Regions from separate parts of the Klebsiella sp. KE9456 genome, predicted to be linked through region 1. Evidence: predicted binding sites of a transcription regulator. Region 1 holds the regulator's gene; each other region holds the start of a gene.
What was found. Region 1 encodes CRP, which controls carbon source genes, mostly activating them, when cyclic AMP is high. Its sites were predicted from a motif close to ATGTGANNNNNNTCACAT; they were not measured.
Positions count from the first base shown of each region.

Region 1 (4,383 bases):
AGGATCCGCTGCAAATGCTGCTCCATGGCGCTGAGCGGGCCGCGGGGAACCTCGGCATCCTGCGCTTCCATAATGTTCACATCTCCTGCGCTGCCTGGCCCATCGGAATCCAGACGTTGCTGACAGCGCTGGAGCGCAATTTCGCACGACTCCAGATAACGTTGCGCTAAATCCGGCGTCAGCATATTGTGCTCGCGCGCCAGCGTTGTCATGGCATTAATATGTTCGACGATGAACTGGCTATGGGTGACCCACAGCTTCATATCTTCCAGATAGTGTGTGTTAAAACCAGGTTCCAGCATCGCCTGATTCAGTGAGTTAAACAGCGCATTATGGGCCTGATTGACGCGCATTCGCTGATAGGCCAGCGCAGGGGCCTGATGATCGTCGCTAAGAATAAGCCGGATGGCTCCCTGATCGGCTTCCAGCGCATCGTGGGCGTTTTTGCGTAGCAGGCCGCTCTGCCACTGCGGCCATAACCAGAGCATTCCGCCGAAGGCAATCAGGCAGCCAATCAGCGTATCAACCAGCCTGGCAACAATAATCTGTTCGCCGTTCAGGGTGAGCAGTTGCAGGGTATATACCGCCGTAACGGTAAACCCGACCATCGCCCAGCCGTAATTCTTACGAATAATCAGGTAGCTTAATAGCGTGATGAAGAGCATGGCGGTTAGCGTATAACCTTCCGGGACGTGAAAATGCAGCGTCAGTCCGGCGATGACTAATCCGGCAAATGTCCCGGCAGCCCGGTGGACGATCCGCACCCGTGTTGCGCTGTAGCCGTTTTGCGTCACGAAGAGCACGGTCATCAAAATCCAGTAGGGTTTTGGTAAATGCAACGCGCTGCCCATCAGGCTGGCGACACTCAGCATTACGCTGATGCGCGCCGCGTTACGTAACGCCGGTGATTTAAGCGACAGATAGCTTTTCAACGCCGGTAGCAGCGGCAGGCGGCGGGTTTTATCCGCCATCAGATTTCGGGAGTACAGAGGGCGCTGGGTGCGTAAAACCCGGGCAATGCGACTGAAATGCCAGGCGCAAAACTGGCCGACCGGGTTATCCGGATGCTGCCAGGCGATCTTTTCCAGAGCGCCGATCTGTTTATCCATCTGAAAGCGCTGAGGATAGCGATGGTAAAGCAGATCATCCGCCAGTTCGCGCAGTCGAGCGGCGATGGTTTGCGCGTTCCAGCGAATTACCGCTTCTGCGTGGCTGCGCTCCACCAGTTTCTGCACCTCTTCCGGTTGGTGCAGGCTGACGGAGATGTGCTCCTGGAGATCCAGACCAACCTGGAAAGCGCGCAGCAGGCGTTTATGATCGCTGTGCTGGTTGGCCGCCAGCATATGCATCTGCTGGTAGCACTGGGTAATCAGATCGACCACTTTTTGTTGGCGGTTGAGCAGGGGCGGCAACGAGGTGGCCGGATCGGTATGCTGGGTCAGCAGGCTGTATTTGGCTTCACAATAACTGGCCAGCTCCCGATAGAGCAGGCTCAGAGATTCGCGCAGCGGCTGTTCGCGCCACAGCCAAAACCAGAACCAGTTAAAAATTCCATACCATAGGGTGCCGAGTGCATAGATTAGCAACGGTTCCTGGATCGGCATATTGCCTGCAAGGCTCAGAGTAAAACTGGCGGCGATAAGCGAGGCGGGTAACAATCTCGCATGAAGCGAACTGATTTCGGCAGTAACGCCGAGAATCAGGGTCAGCCCGGTCAGGATTAGTGGTAAAGGAATTTCCCGCTGCAGAAGGAGCTGGACAATCAGGCTACTGCCAGCGAACAAGCAGCCGCCAATGATCAGGCGCTTAAAGAAGCGTTTATGCGGTGTATCCAGACCGGCAATATTGCAGCAGGCAGGAACGAGGGAAAACAGGAGTCCCTGCTGTAAATGACCAAGAAGAAGTCCCGTTGCAACTGGCAGACATAACACCAGCGTTTGCCGCAGTGCATAGTTGACTTCCGGGTGATAAATCAGCCTGCGCCACATGGGGAGGAAACAAAAACGGCGTATTGTCAGACAATACGCCGTTTTACCGACTTAACGGGTACCGTAGACGACGATAGTTTTACCGTGCGCGGAGATCAGGTTTTGATCTTCCAGCATTTTCAGTATCCGGCCAACGGTTTCGCGGGAGCAGCCGACGATCTGACCAATTTCCTGACGGGTAATTTTAATTTGCATACCGTCGGGGTGGGTCATTGCATCCGGCTGTTTTGCCAGATTCAGCAGCGTCTGAGCGATGCGACCGGTAACGTCGAGGAAGGCAAGGTTACCCACTTTCTCAGACGTAACCTGCAGGCGACGCGCCATTTGCGAAGAGAGACGCATCAGGATATCCGGGTTTACCTGGATCAACTGACGGAATTTTTTGTAGGAGATTTCAGCCACTTCACATGCGGTTTTAGCACGTACCCAGGCGCTACGTTCCTGACCTTCTTCAAACAAGCCTAATTCACCGATGAAATCGCCCTGGTTGAGGTAAGAGAGGATCATCTCTTTGCCTTCTTCATCCTTGATGAGTACAGCCACTGAGCCTTTAACGATGTAGTACAGCGTTTCTGCTTTCTCACCCTGGTGGATCAGCGTGCTCTTTGAGGGGTACTTATGAATGTGGCAATGAGACAAGAACCATTCGAGGGTAGGGTCTGTTTGCGGTTTGCCAAGCACCATGCGCGGTTATCCTCTGTTATCAGCTATCTCCGGGTGCCGACACTACACGGCATCCGGGCATGCAATCGTATTAAATCCCTGTACCTGGGAATCTGGCTGGAATTTTTCCGCAGCCTGTAATGTGAACTCCTCTGCATACATGCAGTACATCAATGTATTACTGTAGCATCCAGACTGTTTTAGCATAGCTTTCGCTGCATGTCTCCTGGTGTCTCGCTTCAGCATGACCCAGGTCGCCTTCCGTTGCCAGAATTGTTATGTGCGCGTAATCTGTCAGGAAAATTACAGCTCTGGAGTTCAATTTATGCAAGCGCGAGTGAAGTGGGTTGAAGGGTTAACCTTCATTGGAGAGTCGGCTTCTGGTCACCAGATTCTGATGGACGGGAATTCCGGTGATAAAGCCCCCAGCCCGATGGAAATGGTGCTGATGGCGGCGGGCGGATGCAGCGCGATTGACGTCGTCTCCATTTTACAGAAGGGGCGCCATAACGTCACCAACTGTGAAGTCAAGCTGACCTCGGAACGTCGGGAAGAGGCGCCGCGTCTGTTTACCCATATTAATCTGCATTTTATCGTGACCGGTAAGGCGCTGAAAGAGGCTGCCGTTTCTCGTGCTGTTGACCTGTCAGCGGAAAAATATTGCTCGGTGGCGCTGATGCTGGAGAAAGCGGTAAATATTACCCACTCTTATGAAGTGATCGAAGAGTAAGCCAACAAGACCCCGGCAGACGTTCGCGCTACCGGGGGGAGTCATTCGTTAACTGATTTTCCTGCCTTCCATCAGCCGCTCGACCAGCGGCGTCATGATCAGCTCCATCGCCAGTCCCATTTTGCCTCCCGGTACAACCAGAGTGTTCATATGTGAGATAAACGAGCCCTGAAGCATGGCCAGAAGCCAGGGGAAATCGATGTTTCTCAGATTACGGAAATGGATAACGACAAAGCTCTCATCCAGTGAAGGAATGGCTTTGGCCGCAAAGGGATTGGAGGTATCCACCGTGGGAACGCGCTGGAAGTTGAGATGGGTACGCGAAAACTGCGGGGTGATGAAATTGATGTAATCCTCCATTGAGCGAACGACGGAATCCATTACCGCCTCACGGGAGTGCCCGCGTTCGCTGGTGTCGCGGATAAGCTTCTGGATCCACTCCAGATTGACGATGGGCACGACGCCGACCAGCAGGTCGACATGGCTCGCGACATCATGCTGCGGCGTAACGACGCCGCCATGCAGCCCTTCATAAAACAGTACGTCAGTGGGTTCGGGGAGTGGTTGCCAGGGGGTGAAGGTCCCCGGCACCTGGTTCCACGGTACGGCTTCATCATAGGTATGTAAATACTTGCGCGACTGACCTTTGCCGCTCTGCCCGTATTCAACGAAAGTCTGTTTCAGCAGGCCGAAGTCGTTCGCTTCAGGGCCAAAGTAACTGATATGCTTGCCCTGATCCCGCGCCTTGCGGATCGCCATGTCCATTTCCGGGCGGGTATAGCGGTGAAAGCTGTCGCCTTCCACTTCAGCGGCGTGCAGGTTTAACTGCGCGAAGATTTTGCGAAAGGCGAGGCTGGTGGTTGTGGTTCCCGCGCCGCTGGAGCCCGTGACGGCAATCACCGGATGTTTGGCAGACATAACAACTCCCAGGGTAAACGATAGTGTGCGCCGCTTTAGCCGTGAAACTGCTTGCGGGGCATGATGTTGACCGTCTCGTGCAGT
Region 1 covers NZ_JBDYQK010000027.1:13,438-17,820, reverse strand. The annotation lists gene ABK821_RS21755 (YccS/YhfK family putative transporter) at 1-1,988, opposite strand, end outside; gene crp (cAMP-activated global transcriptional regulator CRP) at 2,040-2,672, opposite strand; gene ABK821_RS21745 (OsmC family protein) at 2,977-3,381, shown strand; gene ABK821_RS21740 (phosphoribulokinase) at 3,430-4,299, opposite strand; gene ABK821_RS21735 (YheU family protein) at 4,335-4,383, opposite strand, start outside.

Region 2 (4,383 bases), on a different contig from region 1:
GCTTTGTCGTCAAGGCTGATTGCCGCTTTGACGGCTTGCGCCGCTTCCTGCCAGCTGGCTTCGTCTTTGGCGTGGATAACAGCCAACGGACGCTGCCCGTCAACGCTGTCCCCCAGACGCGCCATATCGGTAAAGCCGACGCTGTAATCAATGGTGTCCGACGCCTGGCGACGACCGCCGCCCATTGAGACCACCGCCATGCCCAATGCGCGAGTGTCCATCGCGGAGACAAAACCTTCCGTATCGGCATAGACGGCTTTGCTGAGCATCGCCGTCGGCAGGTATTTCGCGTAGTTTTCCACGAAATCGCTCGGCCCTTTCTGTGCCGCTACCATGCGACCAAAGATTTCCGCCGCTTTGCCGTTATCCAGCACCGCCTGTAGTTTCACTCGCGCATCGGCGTCATCTTTCGCCAGCTTGCCGGAGATCAGCATCTCCGCACACAGCGCCATCGTGACGTCGAACAGACGCGGGTTGCGGTATTCACCTGTCAGGAACTGCACCGCTTCGCGCACTTCGACGGCGTTACCGGCGCTGGAGGCCAGCACCTGGTTCATGTCGGTGAGCAGCGCCGTTGTGCGCACGCCTGCACCGTTGGAAACGCCAACGATGGCTTCAGCCAGTGCGGCAGAAAGTTCGTAGGTCGGCATAAAGGCGCCGCTGCCCACTTTCACGTCCATCACCAGCGCATCCAGCCCTTCCGCCAGTTTTTTCGCGAGGATTGAAGCGGTGATCAGCGGGATGGAGTCCACCGTCGCGGTAATGTCGCGGGTGGCGTAAAAACGTTTATCCGCCGGTGCGAGCGAACTGGTCTGCCCAATAATCGCCACACCCACGTCTTTAATGATTTCGCGGAAACGGTTGTCGTCCGGGAAAATATCAAATCCCGGGATCGCTTCCAGTTTGTCGAGCGTACCACCGGTATGACCGAGGCCGCGCCCGGAGATCATCGGAATGTAGCCGCCGCAGGCCGCCACCATAGGGCCAAGCATCAGCGAAGTCACATCACCCACGCCGCCTGTGGAGTGTTTGTCAACAATGGGGCCGTTAAGGTTGAGACTCTTCCAGTCCAGAACGGTTCCTGAATCTCGCATCGCCATGGTCAGCGACACACGCTCAGGCATCGACATATCGTGGAAGAAAATGGTCATCGCCAGCGCGGCAATCTGCCCCTCAGAGATGGTGTTATCACGAATACCATTGATAAAGAAGCGGATCTCTTCGTCACTTAACGGATGACCATCACGTTTTTTACGAATAATTTCTTGTGCGAGAAACACGGTAACCCCCAGGGGAAAAGAGTAGAAGGCCATTGTAGGCCGGGTAAGCAACGCGCCACCCGGCAGTCGTATTGATGCCGGATGGTGGCTGCGCCTTATCTGGCCTACGTCACTACAACTCCGGCAATATAAGGCTTAGTAGCTGCTTGCGCTCTTGCCATCCCCGTGGCCCAGCGCTTTCAGCAGGCTTGCCAGCAGGCTGGATGCGCCGAAACGGTAGTGACGGGAATCCGCCCAGTCAGCGCCAAACAGTTCGTCAGCAATGGCCAGGAACTGCTGCGCATCTTCAGCGGTACGCACGCCGCCAGCCGGTTTGAAACCAACGGTTCTGGAAACGCCCATATCGCGGATTACTTCCAGCATGATGCGTGCGCTTTCCGGCGTTGCGTTAACCGGGACTTTACCGGTAGAGGTTTTGATGAAATCCGCACCGGCTGTGATAGCAATTTCAGACGCTTTACGGATTAACGCTTCTTCTTTCAGCTCACCGGTTTCGATGATCACTTTCAGCAGCACATTTGCCGATGCACAGGCCTCTTTACAGGCTTTCACCAGATCGAAGCCCACCTGCTGTCGACCTTCGATCAGCGCACGGTACGGGAATACCACGTCAACTTCGTCCGCGCCGTACGCGATGGCTGCGCGGGTTTCCGCCAGCGCGATGTCGATGTCATCATTACCGTGCGGGAAGTTGGTGACGGTCGCAATGCGGATCTCCGGCGTGCCTTGCTCTTTCAGGGCCTTACGGGCAACAGGGATAAAACGCGGGTAAATGCAGATTGCAGCAGTATTTCCAACCGGGGTTTTTGCCTGATGGCACAGCGCGATCACTTTTTCATTGGTGTCATCGTCATTCAGGGTAGTCAGGTCCATCAGTTTCAGCGCCCGCAGGCTGCTTGCAGCTAAATCAGTCATTTTATACTCCGACGGCGTATTGCCGGTTTAACGTTTATTCACTTTGCGAGACTGTTACTATTGTAACATCACCTCGCACTCACACTTCGATACGTATCACAATTAATGAAAGACAATTGCTAATTTGCATTAATTAAATGTGATATTACTCACACAAAAACCCGAACCCAGGCGTTCAGGGTCAACCGGTGCGTACGCATCATCCCCTCTTCTGCCAGATCGCAAATGTGACAATAATAACATAACACCATATTAAAACGTGCTGTCTGTGTGCAATATTTACCCAAAACGACAGAGAATCCTTATTATTTATTGATAAATAATAAATTTATTTTATTGCGGAAATGAGGGAATTTTAACAATCAGAAGGCGAGTGCCAGCAGCGGTGTTGCCGCTGGCCTGTTTTATCGTTAAGCGTGAGTTATAACGCGAGGAATACACCCGCGATTGTGGCGCTCATCAGGTTAGAGAGCGTACCTGCCGCAACGGCGCGGATACCCAACTGGGCAATATCCTGACGACGGTTAGGCGCCATTCCTCCTAACCCACCGATCAGAATCGCAATGGATGACAGGTTAGCAAAGCCGCAAAGCGCAAAAGAGATGATAGCCTTGGTATGCGTGGAAATCACCTGTAAACCTGCGGCGGCAACGTCAGCATCAGCTTTCAGATATTCACCAAAATTCATATAAGCGACAAATTCATTGATGATCAGCTTCTGGCCGATAAAAGAACCGGCAACGGTAGCCTCACTCCACGGTACGCCAACCACCCACGCCAGCGGCGAGAAAACCCAACCGAGGATCAATTGCAAAGAGAGATCGGGATAGTTAAACCAGCCGCCAACGCCGGAAAGAATACCGTTCACCAGCGCGATCAGGGCGATAAACGCCAACAGCATCGCGCCAACGTTAAGCGCTAACTGCATCCCGGAAGCCGCGCCGGAGGCGGCGGCATCCAGCACATTCGCCGGAGCCTCTGGGTCGGCGTCATTTTTCCCCATCGCCGGACTGTCCTGCGGTTTCTCGGTTTCCGGTACAATAATCTTCGCGAACAGCAGGCCGCCAGGCGCCGCCATAAACGAAGCGGCAATCAGGTATTCCAGCGGCACACCCATCTGCGCATAGCCGGCAAGAACCGACCCGGCAACAGACGCCAGGCCGCCGCACATCACCGCAAACAGTTCCGAGCGCGTCATCGTCGCAATATAAGGACGCACCACCAGCGGCGCTTCTGTTTGACCAACAAAGATATTCGCCGTGGCTGAGAGCGACTCCGTGCGCGAAGTTTTCAGCACCGCGCGCAGCGCCCCGCCAAGAATGCGAATAATAAACTGCATAATGCCGAGGTAGTAGAGTACCGCGATCAACGAAGAAAAGAAGACAATCACCGGCAGTACGCGGAGAGCGAAAACAAATCCACCGCCGCCGAAAACCTCAAACATCTTATCGGAAACCAGCCCACCGAAAATAAAGCTGATCCCCTCATTGCCATAAGCAATCACGTTGGCAACACCGTTCGACATGGCCAACAGCGCCGTGCGACCCGCCGGTACATAAAGAACCAGTGCACCGATCCCCACCTGGATAATCCAGGCGCCGAGGACGGTACGCAGATTGATGGCCTTTCGATTGCTGGAGAGAAGCACAGCGATAGCTAACAGCACCACCATGCCAAAAAGTCCCATGAGAATTTGCATACAGAATACCTGTGTATTAATAGTTCGACCTAAAAGCCACGCGATTATAACGGTATGAAATCATCATTCTCATTTCAGCTCACATATTTTAAGCAAATCGATGATATAAAAAGGCAATAATGAGATATCCGTCACTTAACAGATCGTCACAGGAGGGCAAAAACGTCTTTGGTATTACACATTATGGCATGGGCGATCACTTCCGCAGGTTCCCGTCGAAGCTCGCACAGGCTGGCGAAAACGCGAGCCACCTGTTCAGGGCTGTTCGGCTGTCCCTGAAAGCCATTCAATGGCATATCCGGCGCATCGGTCTCCAGCAGCAGCGCCGAAAGCGGCAACCTGGCCATCACATCGCGGGTCTTACTGGCGCGTGGATAGGTAATCGTCCCACCTACGCCAATTTTATAGCCCAACTGTACAAAGCGCTCCGCCTGCTGCAGGCTACCGGAAAAACCATGTACCACGCCGGTTCGCGGTAAAGCATGTTTT
Region 2 covers NZ_JBDYQK010000002.1:73,824-78,206, reverse strand. The annotation lists gene deoA (thymidine phosphorylase) at 1-1,280, opposite strand, end outside; gene deoC (deoxyribose-phosphate aldolase) at 1,416-2,195, opposite strand; gene ABK821_RS02620 (NupC/NupG family nucleoside CNT transporter) at 2,617-3,894, opposite strand; gene ABK821_RS02615 (TatD family hydrolase) at 4,041-4,383, opposite strand, start outside.
Region 2: the regulator CRP is predicted to act here: its motif matches at 2,333-2,350, upstream of deoC (deoxyribose-phosphate aldolase).

Region 3 (4,383 bases), on a different contig from region 1:
AAGTCGCTTTCATGGGCCAGCGTGTGCAGGTCCGCGCACCACTGATAACTGAGTCCTTTCACTTTTTTGCGATCCGTATAAAGCACCTCCATATCGAATCCGCGGGCGCGGCGAGCGATAGCCTGGCCGATATTGCCCATCCCCAGCAGGCCGATGCGTTTGCCGCTCACCTGAGTCGCCAGCGGCAGCCCGCCGGTCAGCCAGCGCCCTTCCCGCACGAAACGATCGCCCTGACACAACTGACGCGAACCGGCCAGCAGAAGCCCCATCGCCAGGTCGGCGACATCGTTGGTCAACACGCCAGAAGTAATAGAGACGGCGATCTGCCGGGTGCGGGTGAACTCCAAATCGACGGCATCGGTACCCACGCCGAAGATAGCAATCAACCCAACGTGCGGCAGCAGCTCCAGAACGCTGTTCTGAACGCCAACATCACCCCGGGTGACCACGACCGCAATATTCTCCCCCTGTTCGCGCAGAAAAGCGATCGGATCGTCCTGCTCATACAGGCGATACAATGGAAACTCGGCGGCCAGCTGCGCCTGTAGGGTATCGATAACGGGGGCCACTAAAAGGACGGCGCGGGTAATAGCATTATTCATCAGATCACCTGTTTGATATTTCAGTACGACGGTAGTCACTATCAAACGGATTTTCTATGTGGTTTTTTGCGATCTGCATCACGCTGAATCGTGTTAAAAATAGCTGTTACGCGCTCCGTGATCGCTAAGACAAAACCGGCCTGCAGCGGCATGACAGCGGAAAATACGTTAACGTTCCGCTAACACCGCGCCATTAACGGTCAGGCAGAGTTAAATCGTTTCCCCCATCGACAAGCGATAATGCAGATCGACTTTCTCAATCGTGGGCAGTCCTTTGATTTTCTTAATTAAAATTTCCGTTGCGACTTTACCCATTTCAAAGCGTGGCGTCAGTACGCTGGCAAGACGCGGGGAGACGATCTGCCCGATCTCCAGACCATGAAAACCGGCAATCGCCAGTTCCTGCGGCACATTGATACCGGAAGCCAGGCACTCCTGTAACACGCCAACGGCAAGATCGTCATTGGTACAAAGAATCGCATCCATATCTGCGTACATCTGACGAGCGAGGGTCATCATCCCGGTTCCTATCGACACCGACGACACTTTGTTCGGCGCGATACGTCCCTGCGGCAATCCAGCATTGGTCATCGCCTGACAGTAACCGGCATAGCGCTGCTCATCTCGCACGTCGGACATCGAACCAAAATAGATTACCCGCCGCTTACCGCTCGCCAGCAGCATATTGGTCATATCGAATCCGGCGTTGAAGTTATCAAAGCCGACATTAATGCGCCCGACGTTATCCGTCAGCCCCATCACCTCGGCCACGGGAATCTTTGCCGCATTGAGGTATTTATCCGCCCGCAACGTATGGACCGACTCGGTTAGCAGCAGGCCTTTGACGTTAAAGGCTAACACAGCGGCAATCTGCTCCTCTTCACGCTGACGGTCATAGTCGTAATTCACCACCAGCGTCTGATAACCGTGGGTAGCGGTGACCGACTCAATCCCGGCCAGCAGATCGGCAAAAATTTGATTATGAAAGGAGGGAATAAGCACGCCAATACGCGGAACGGCAACGCTAATCATCGCCGGATTATCAGGGTCCGGTTCGTAGCCGATTTCGGCAATAACGCTGGCGATACGCTCTGCCGTTTCCGGCTTGACCTTGTCCGGCGTACGTAAATAGCGGCTGACGGTCATCTTGGTTACGCCTGCCAGCGCTGCAATATCATTGAGCGTAATGCGTTGTACTTTCATTTATCGACCCGTCAAATACATCCACTGCATCAGGCCATTATGCCTGTCACTGGTTAAAAAGAGAATCTTACGGCTCCCGTGTTAACCTGCTGAGCTACGGTAATTTCCATCCCGCTTCACGTTTAGCGTAACCCCTTTTGGTAACACCGTTTTGAGTGATCTTCATCACAGTTTTACCCAACAAAAATCCGTGAGATAGAGCACAGGTTATTCCGGTTACGTTTTTTATCAAATCAGAATTACCGGGCGCAACATCATTTATATTCAGCCGTTAATCAGGACATCAAGATGAAAGATCTTTTCAGCTTACAAGGCAAACGTATTTTAATTACTGGCGCAGGACAAGGGATTGGCTTTGTCATGGCGCAGGGCCTTGCGCAATATGGTGCGGAAATTATTATTAACGATATTTCAGCATCGCGCGCTGATGATGCGGTAATGAAATTACGCGATGAAGGTGCTACCGCGCATGCTGCGGTATTTAATGTTACCGATGCCGATTCCGTAGAAAACGCGATTAATCAAATTGAAAATGAAACCGGCGCAATTGATGTCTTATTTAATAATGCCGGAATTCAGCGCCGTCATCCGTTTACCGAGTTTCCGGTACAGGAATGGAATGACGTTATTTCGGTAAACCAAACCGCCGTATTTCTCGTTTCCCAGGCCGTTGCTAAACGCATGATTAGCCGCCAGCAGGGAAAAATCGTCAATATCTGTTCGATGCAGAGCGAACTGGGACGCGACACGATCACCCCATATGCTGCGGCGAAAGGCGCGGTGAAGATGTTAACCCGCGGGATGTGCGTCGAGCTGGCGCGCTACAACATCCAGGTCAACGGTATCGCGCCGGGTTACTTTAAAACGGCGATGACAAAGGCGCTGGTTGACGATCAAGCCTTCACCGACTGGCTATGCAAACGTACCCCCGCCGCCCGCTGGGGTGACCCGCAGGAGCTGGTTGGCGCAGCGGTATTCTTATCATCCAAAGCCTCGGATTTCGTTAACGGTCACCTGCTGTTCGTCGATGGCGGCATGCTTGTCGCCGTCTGAACAAGGAGTTCACTCACTATGGCAGGGCAATGCATTATTTTAATGGGCGTCTCCGGGACCGGCAAAACCACCGTCGGTCAGGCCTTAGCCCAGGCGCTTGGCGCAAAATTTATCGATGGTGACGATCTGCATCCGCGGAAAAATATCGTCAAAATGGCCGCCAGCCAGCCGCTTGATGATGACGATCGCCAGCCGTGGCTGGAGCGCATCGGCGATGTGATTTTCAGCCTTGGACAGAAGAACGAGTCCGGCGTACTGGTGTGCTCAGCGCTGAAAAAGCGCTACCGCAACCAGCTGCGCGAGGGCAACCCCCATTTGCGCTTCCTGTGGCTGACCGGCGACTATGACTGCATTTTGCAGCGTATGCAGACGCGTAAGGGCCACTTTATGCCAGAGGCCTTGTTGCGCAGCCAGTTCGCCACCCTGGAGACGCCGGACGCCAGCGAAAGCGATGTTTTAGCCGTCGATATCACGCCCGATGTCCCGGACATCGTGGCGCATTCCATCACGCTACTCAACCATCATCAACGACAGGGGATCCCGGCATGATTATTGATACCTTAACCGCCGCCGCCAAAAATAACGTTTACCCACCGGTTATCCGCAAAGCGTTACAGGCGGTATTGCAGCAGGATCCACAGACACTGCCACCGGGGAAATACACCATTGATGGCGATAATCTGTTTTTTACCGTCGTTGAAGGCAGGACGAAACCGCTGGTGGAACAGCGCCCAGAATATCATCATCAGTACATAGATATTCATATTGTACTGAAAGGCGAGGAGATTATCGGTGCCGGTAATCAGGGTCTGGAGATCGTAGAAGATGGCCCGTTTAATACGACGCATGATATTGGGTTCTGTCAGAAAATCAGCAGCGAAACGCTGATTCATCTGTACCCCGAGGAACTGGCGATTCTGTTCCCCGGAGAGCTGCACCGGCCAATGTCCGCCATGGATACGGGCGCCCCGCTGCGCAAGATTATTGTCAAAATAGACCACGCCTTGCTTTAATGAATCGGCCTCGCAGCAATTCCAGCGAGCCCATAGATAGCGTTTAGATATCCTGCTCATCTATCAGTTGAGCATCCAGGCATAGGTTTCGGTCGTTCCACGCCTGTCGGTGCCCAAACGTATGGCGACACTTTACGCCTCATGATAATGCGCAGGATCTTGCCGCAACAAAAAAAGCGCCTCCGGCGTCGACCACCGGAGGCGCTTTTATCAACAAATTACCTTACTTTTTAATTTGCGCGTGCATTTCCTGTACCGATGTCACCTTCTCCATTGCGTTGGCATTCAGCGCCATCGTGGTGGCGAACCCGCCGTTCAGCGTAGTGTCATAGTGTACTTTGTACTGTAGCGCACTGCGGCGAATCAGCTTGGAGTCTTCAATCGCCTGACGACCTGCGGTGGTGTTGATAATGTAGGTGTATTCGCCATTCTTGATGCGATCCTGAATATGCGGACGACCTTCATGCACTTTGTTCACCAGACGCGGGTTGATACCGGCTTCGCCCAGCACA
Region 3 covers NZ_JBDYQK010000002.1:142,785-147,167, reverse strand. The annotation lists gene ABK821_RS02935 (2-hydroxyacid dehydrogenase) at 1-602, opposite strand, end outside; gene ABK821_RS02930 (LacI family DNA-binding transcriptional regulator) at 813-1,805, opposite strand; gene idnO (gluconate 5-dehydrogenase) at 2,094-2,858, shown strand; gene ABK821_RS02920 (gluconokinase) at 2,877-3,407, shown strand; gene ABK821_RS02915 (YhcH/YjgK/YiaL family protein) at 3,404-3,871, shown strand; gene carB (carbamoyl-phosphate synthase large subunit) at 4,095-4,383, opposite strand, start outside.
Region 3: the regulator CRP is predicted to act here: its motif matches at 1,959-1,976, upstream of idnO (gluconate 5-dehydrogenase).

Region 4 (4,383 bases), on a different contig from region 1:
CGCGCAGGGCAACGCCATGTTTAAACGGCGTGTTGTCGCTGAGCCACAGCACGTCTTCTTCTCCGGCAGGTTTCCACGAGAGCAGATGAGCCCCCTGATAAGCAACAGATGCCTTGACCTGCGGATGGTCAATAACGATCAGCTCCAGGTCGTCAAGCTGGCGACGAGAGAGAACGGGGGTAAGCTGTTCGATAACCGGGAGAGCAAAAATTTTATTAATCATTACACAATCCTTTTTATCTTAAATCATGCGGGAACTGGACAAAACGCGTAACCGTTTTGCGCAGCGCTTAGCTGGCCCTGAGGGCAAAGTCACAGGTGAATCCTGCGGCGAGTGAAGGGCAAATTTCGTCAGTACCCGATTTGTCCAACCGTGGATTGCCTGCGATCAGGAAGCTGGATGTCCCTGATTACGCCCGATGAGCTTACATTAGTCAGTGATCCGGATGAGTGAACGCAGGCGATATTATACCTGCTACCTGAAGCATGACGGATAGCTCTTCAGATCAAAAAAAAGAGCGACCGAAGTCGCTCTTACAGATTACTTTCTCATCTCAGCTTATTTGGAGATGTGGGCAATCAGATCCAGAACCTTGTTGGAGTAACCGGTTTCGTTATCGTACCAGGAAACCAGCTTAACGAAGTTGTCGTTCAGCGCGATGCCTGCTTTAGCATCGAACACGGAAGTGCAAACTTCACCGTTGAAATCGGTGGAAACAACGTCGTCTTCAGTGTAGCCCAGAACGCCTTTCATCGGGCCTTCGGAGGCAGCTTTGATCGCTTTCTTGATGTCTTCGTAAGAAGCCGCTTTTTCCAGGCGAACGGTCAGGTCAACAACGGATACGTTCGGAGTCGGAACGCGGAACGCCATACCGGTCAGTTTGCCGTTCAGTTCCGGCAGGACTTTACCTACCGCTTTAGCTGCGCCGGTAGAGGACGGGATGATGTTCTGAGCCGCGCCACGGCCGCCACGCCAGTCTTTGTGAGACGGGCCGTCAACGGTTTTCTGAGTTGCGGTGGTCGCGTGAACGGTTGTCATCAGGCCTTCGATGATGCCGAAGTTGTCGTTGATGACTTTTGCCAGCGGCGCCAGGCAGTTGGTGGTGCAGGAGGCGTTGGAAACGATGTCCTGGCCTGCGTATTTGTCGAAGTTAGCACCGCGAACAAACATCGGCGTATTGTCTTTGGACGGGCCAGTCAGAACGACTTTTTTCGCGCCAGCAGTGATGTGCTTACGCGCGGTTTCGTCAGTCAGGAAGATACCGGTTGCTTCAGCAACGACGTCAACACCAACTTCGTCCCACTTCAGGTTAGCCGGATCACGTTCAGCGGTAACACGGATTTTTTTACCGTTAACGATCAGATGACCGTCTTTCACTTCAACGGTACCGTCGAAACGGCCGTGAGTGGAGTCATACTTCAGCATGTAAGCCATGTAGTCAGCGTCTAACAGATCGTTGATTGCAACGATCTCAATGTCAGAACGTTTCTGAGCAGCACGGAAAACAATGCGACCGATACGGCCAAAACCGTTGATACCTACTTTGATAGTCATATATTCCACCAGCTATTTGTTAGTGAATAAAAGGTTGCCTGTAAAATTACAAAAACCTTACGCAGCGTCAAGCGGAATCGTGTCAATCATTGCGACAAATCAATACTAAGCCGGCCTCTGCGCGATTGATTTGCCTCACTTTCCCTTTGAGCTCGATTCCATATGGGGGCAGCGCGCGGAATTTTAAAGGGCGATTAAGATAAAGTTGTGATGTGCGTCACAATTATCTGCCTGCCTTATGGCATTGCCTAAGTTTAGAACAAAAGTCTACATTTCATTGTTAATATTTTGTTAGAATCGGCGTAAAGAAGGTGTTCTTACATAGCGAAAAGCAAGAGCGAGAAGCAAGCCAATGTCGAATAAACCCACCGCGGATGCGCTTAAAAAAAACCTGACCGAGATGCAGTTTTACGTGACGCAGAATCACGGTACTGAACCGCCGTTCACCGGGCGGCTCCTCCACAACAAACGAGATGGCGTCTACCATTGTCTGGTGTGCGATGCCGCGCTGTTTCACTCCCAGAGTAAGTATGATTCGGGCTGTGGCTGGCCGAGCTTTTATGAGCCGGTAAGTGAGGATGCGATCCGCTACCTGAATGATGACTCTCACGGTATGCAACGCACGGAAATTCGCTGCGGAAACTGCGATGCGCATCTTGGTCATGTTTTCCCGGATGGCCCACAGCCCACCGGTGAACGTTTTTGTGTTAATTCCGCTTCCCTGAGCTTCACTAACGATGAAAATGGTGAGCAAATCAAGGGTTGAAAAAACGATTCAGCTAATTATTCCAATCTTAAGGCGCGACAAATGGATATCGAACAAATTATCAGCAGTATGACGCCGGAAGTTTATCAGCGCCTGGCGACGGCGGTGGAACTGGGAAAATGGCCCGATGGGGTGGCGTTAACCCCGGAGCAGAAAGAAAACAGCCTGCAACTGGTGATGTTGTGGCAGGCCCGGCATAACGTTGATGCGCAACATATGACCATTGATACGAACGGGCAGATGGTGATGAAAAGCAAACAGCAATTAAAAGTTGAGTTTGGCATCACGCCGGAGCCTATTGCGCGGTTTAAATCCTGAATCTCGACGGATCCGGTAGTGGCCTGGCTAAAGCGTCATTTGCCCGCGCTGTGTTGTTGTGAAAGTCGTCAGAAGGAAATCCGACCTGACCGCGCAGCGGCAGGTTTTCAGCGCAATGCCGGGCATGGGGGCGAACGAAAAGGGCGCCACTTTCGTCAAAACCACGTTAAAAAAGTGATTCACGCTGGCGAAAAAACCGATGGCTCGCTTAACTGACCCGCACTATGCGGTCGCCAGCCATCGGCGTTTATAAGCAGGGCGATTACTCCCGCGAGACTACCCCGGCTTTTTCCAGCATCGCGTGTAACAGTACGTTTGCGCCAGCCGCAACCTGTTCCGGTGATGAGTACTCCGTCTCATTGTGGCTGATGCCATCTTTGCAGGGAATGAAAATCATACCGGTCGGCGCGAGCATGCTCATATACACGGCATCATGTCCTGCACCGGAGACGATATCCATCGCAGAGTAACCTAATTTTTGCGCAGCCCGCCGTACGGCTTCTTTGCAATCCGGGTGGAAAGGGGCGGCAGGATAGTGTGAGACCTGTTTAAGTTCCACATTCAGTCCGCTCTTCTGGGCGATTTCGGCAATGTACGCTTTTAACGCCGCGTCCATGTTATCAACGTCGGCATCGGTCATGTTGCGAAAATCAATGGAGAATTTCACGCTGCCGGGCACCACGTTGCGGCTGTTTGGATGCACCTGCACCATACCGACGGTTCCCCGTCCATGCGGAGAAAATTGCCCGGCAATATTGATGACTTCCTGCATAATATGGGTGGCGACCTGCAAAGCATCTTTACGCAGCGCCATCGGCGTGGGGCCCGCATGGGACTCCATCCCGGTGACGATGCAGTCATACCAGCGAATACCCAGTACGGCCTGTACCACGCCAATGGCGATATCCTGATCTTCAAGAATAGGGCCTTGTTCAATATGCGCTTCAAAGTAGGCGCCTATCGGGTGGGTGCCGGGGACCACCTCGCCCGCATAGCCAATATTGGACAGTTCATCTTTTACCGATTTACCTTCGGTGTCGGTTGCCGCATAGGCCATCTCCAGCGGAAAGATGCCGGCGAAAACCCCGGACCCCATCATAACCGGCACAAAACGCGATCCTTCTTCGTTGGTCCAGAAGACCATCTCAATCGGCGCTTCCGTTTCAATATTGCGATCGTTAAGGGTACGGATAACTTCCAGCGCCGAGAGTACGCCGAAATTGCCATCGAATTTTCCTCCGGTTGGCTGGGTGTCGATATGGCTACCCGCGACAATCGGCGGCAGGGTGTTGTTCTGGCCAGGTCGGCGCATAAAGACGTTGCCGATTTGATCTATTTCGACCGACAGCCCGGCCGCTTTACCCCAGCCGACGACTAAATCACGCCCCTGGCGATCAAGGTCAGTCAGCGTTAAACGGCAGACCCCGCCTTTGGGCGTGGCGCCAATGTGTGCGAGATCCATTAATGACTGCCACAAACGTTCGCCATCAATCCTCAGGTCACTGATATCAATGCGGTTCGTGTCTGGTGAAATGACTTCACTGTTCATGATTGTTTCCTCAATGTCAGGTGATTAACGGGCGACGGCCTGCGGGGCGTGCTGGCGCTCCCATGCCGCTGCGGCGCTGAAATCCGGGCCGAATGCCGGACGTTTGATATAGCGACCCGCCCCTTCACGGGCGCGCAGTTCGCCATCGGCCCATACCAGATGGCCCTGGCTAATGGTAAAAACAGGGATGCCGGT
Region 4 covers NZ_JBDYQK010000015.1:12,408-16,790, forward strand. The annotation lists gene ABK821_RS15870 (D-hexose-6-phosphate mutarotase) at 1-223, opposite strand, end outside; gene gapA (glyceraldehyde-3-phosphate dehydrogenase) at 560-1,555, opposite strand; gene msrB (peptide-methionine (R)-S-oxide reductase MsrB) at 1,908-2,321, shown strand; gene ABK821_RS15885 (YeaC family protein) at 2,364-2,639, shown strand; gene ABK821_RS15890 (Zn-dependent hydrolase) at 2,902-4,188, opposite strand; gene hydA (dihydropyrimidinase) at 4,213-4,383, opposite strand, start outside.
Region 4: the regulator CRP is predicted to act here: its motif matches at 1,761-1,778, upstream of msrB (peptide-methionine (R)-S-oxide reductase MsrB).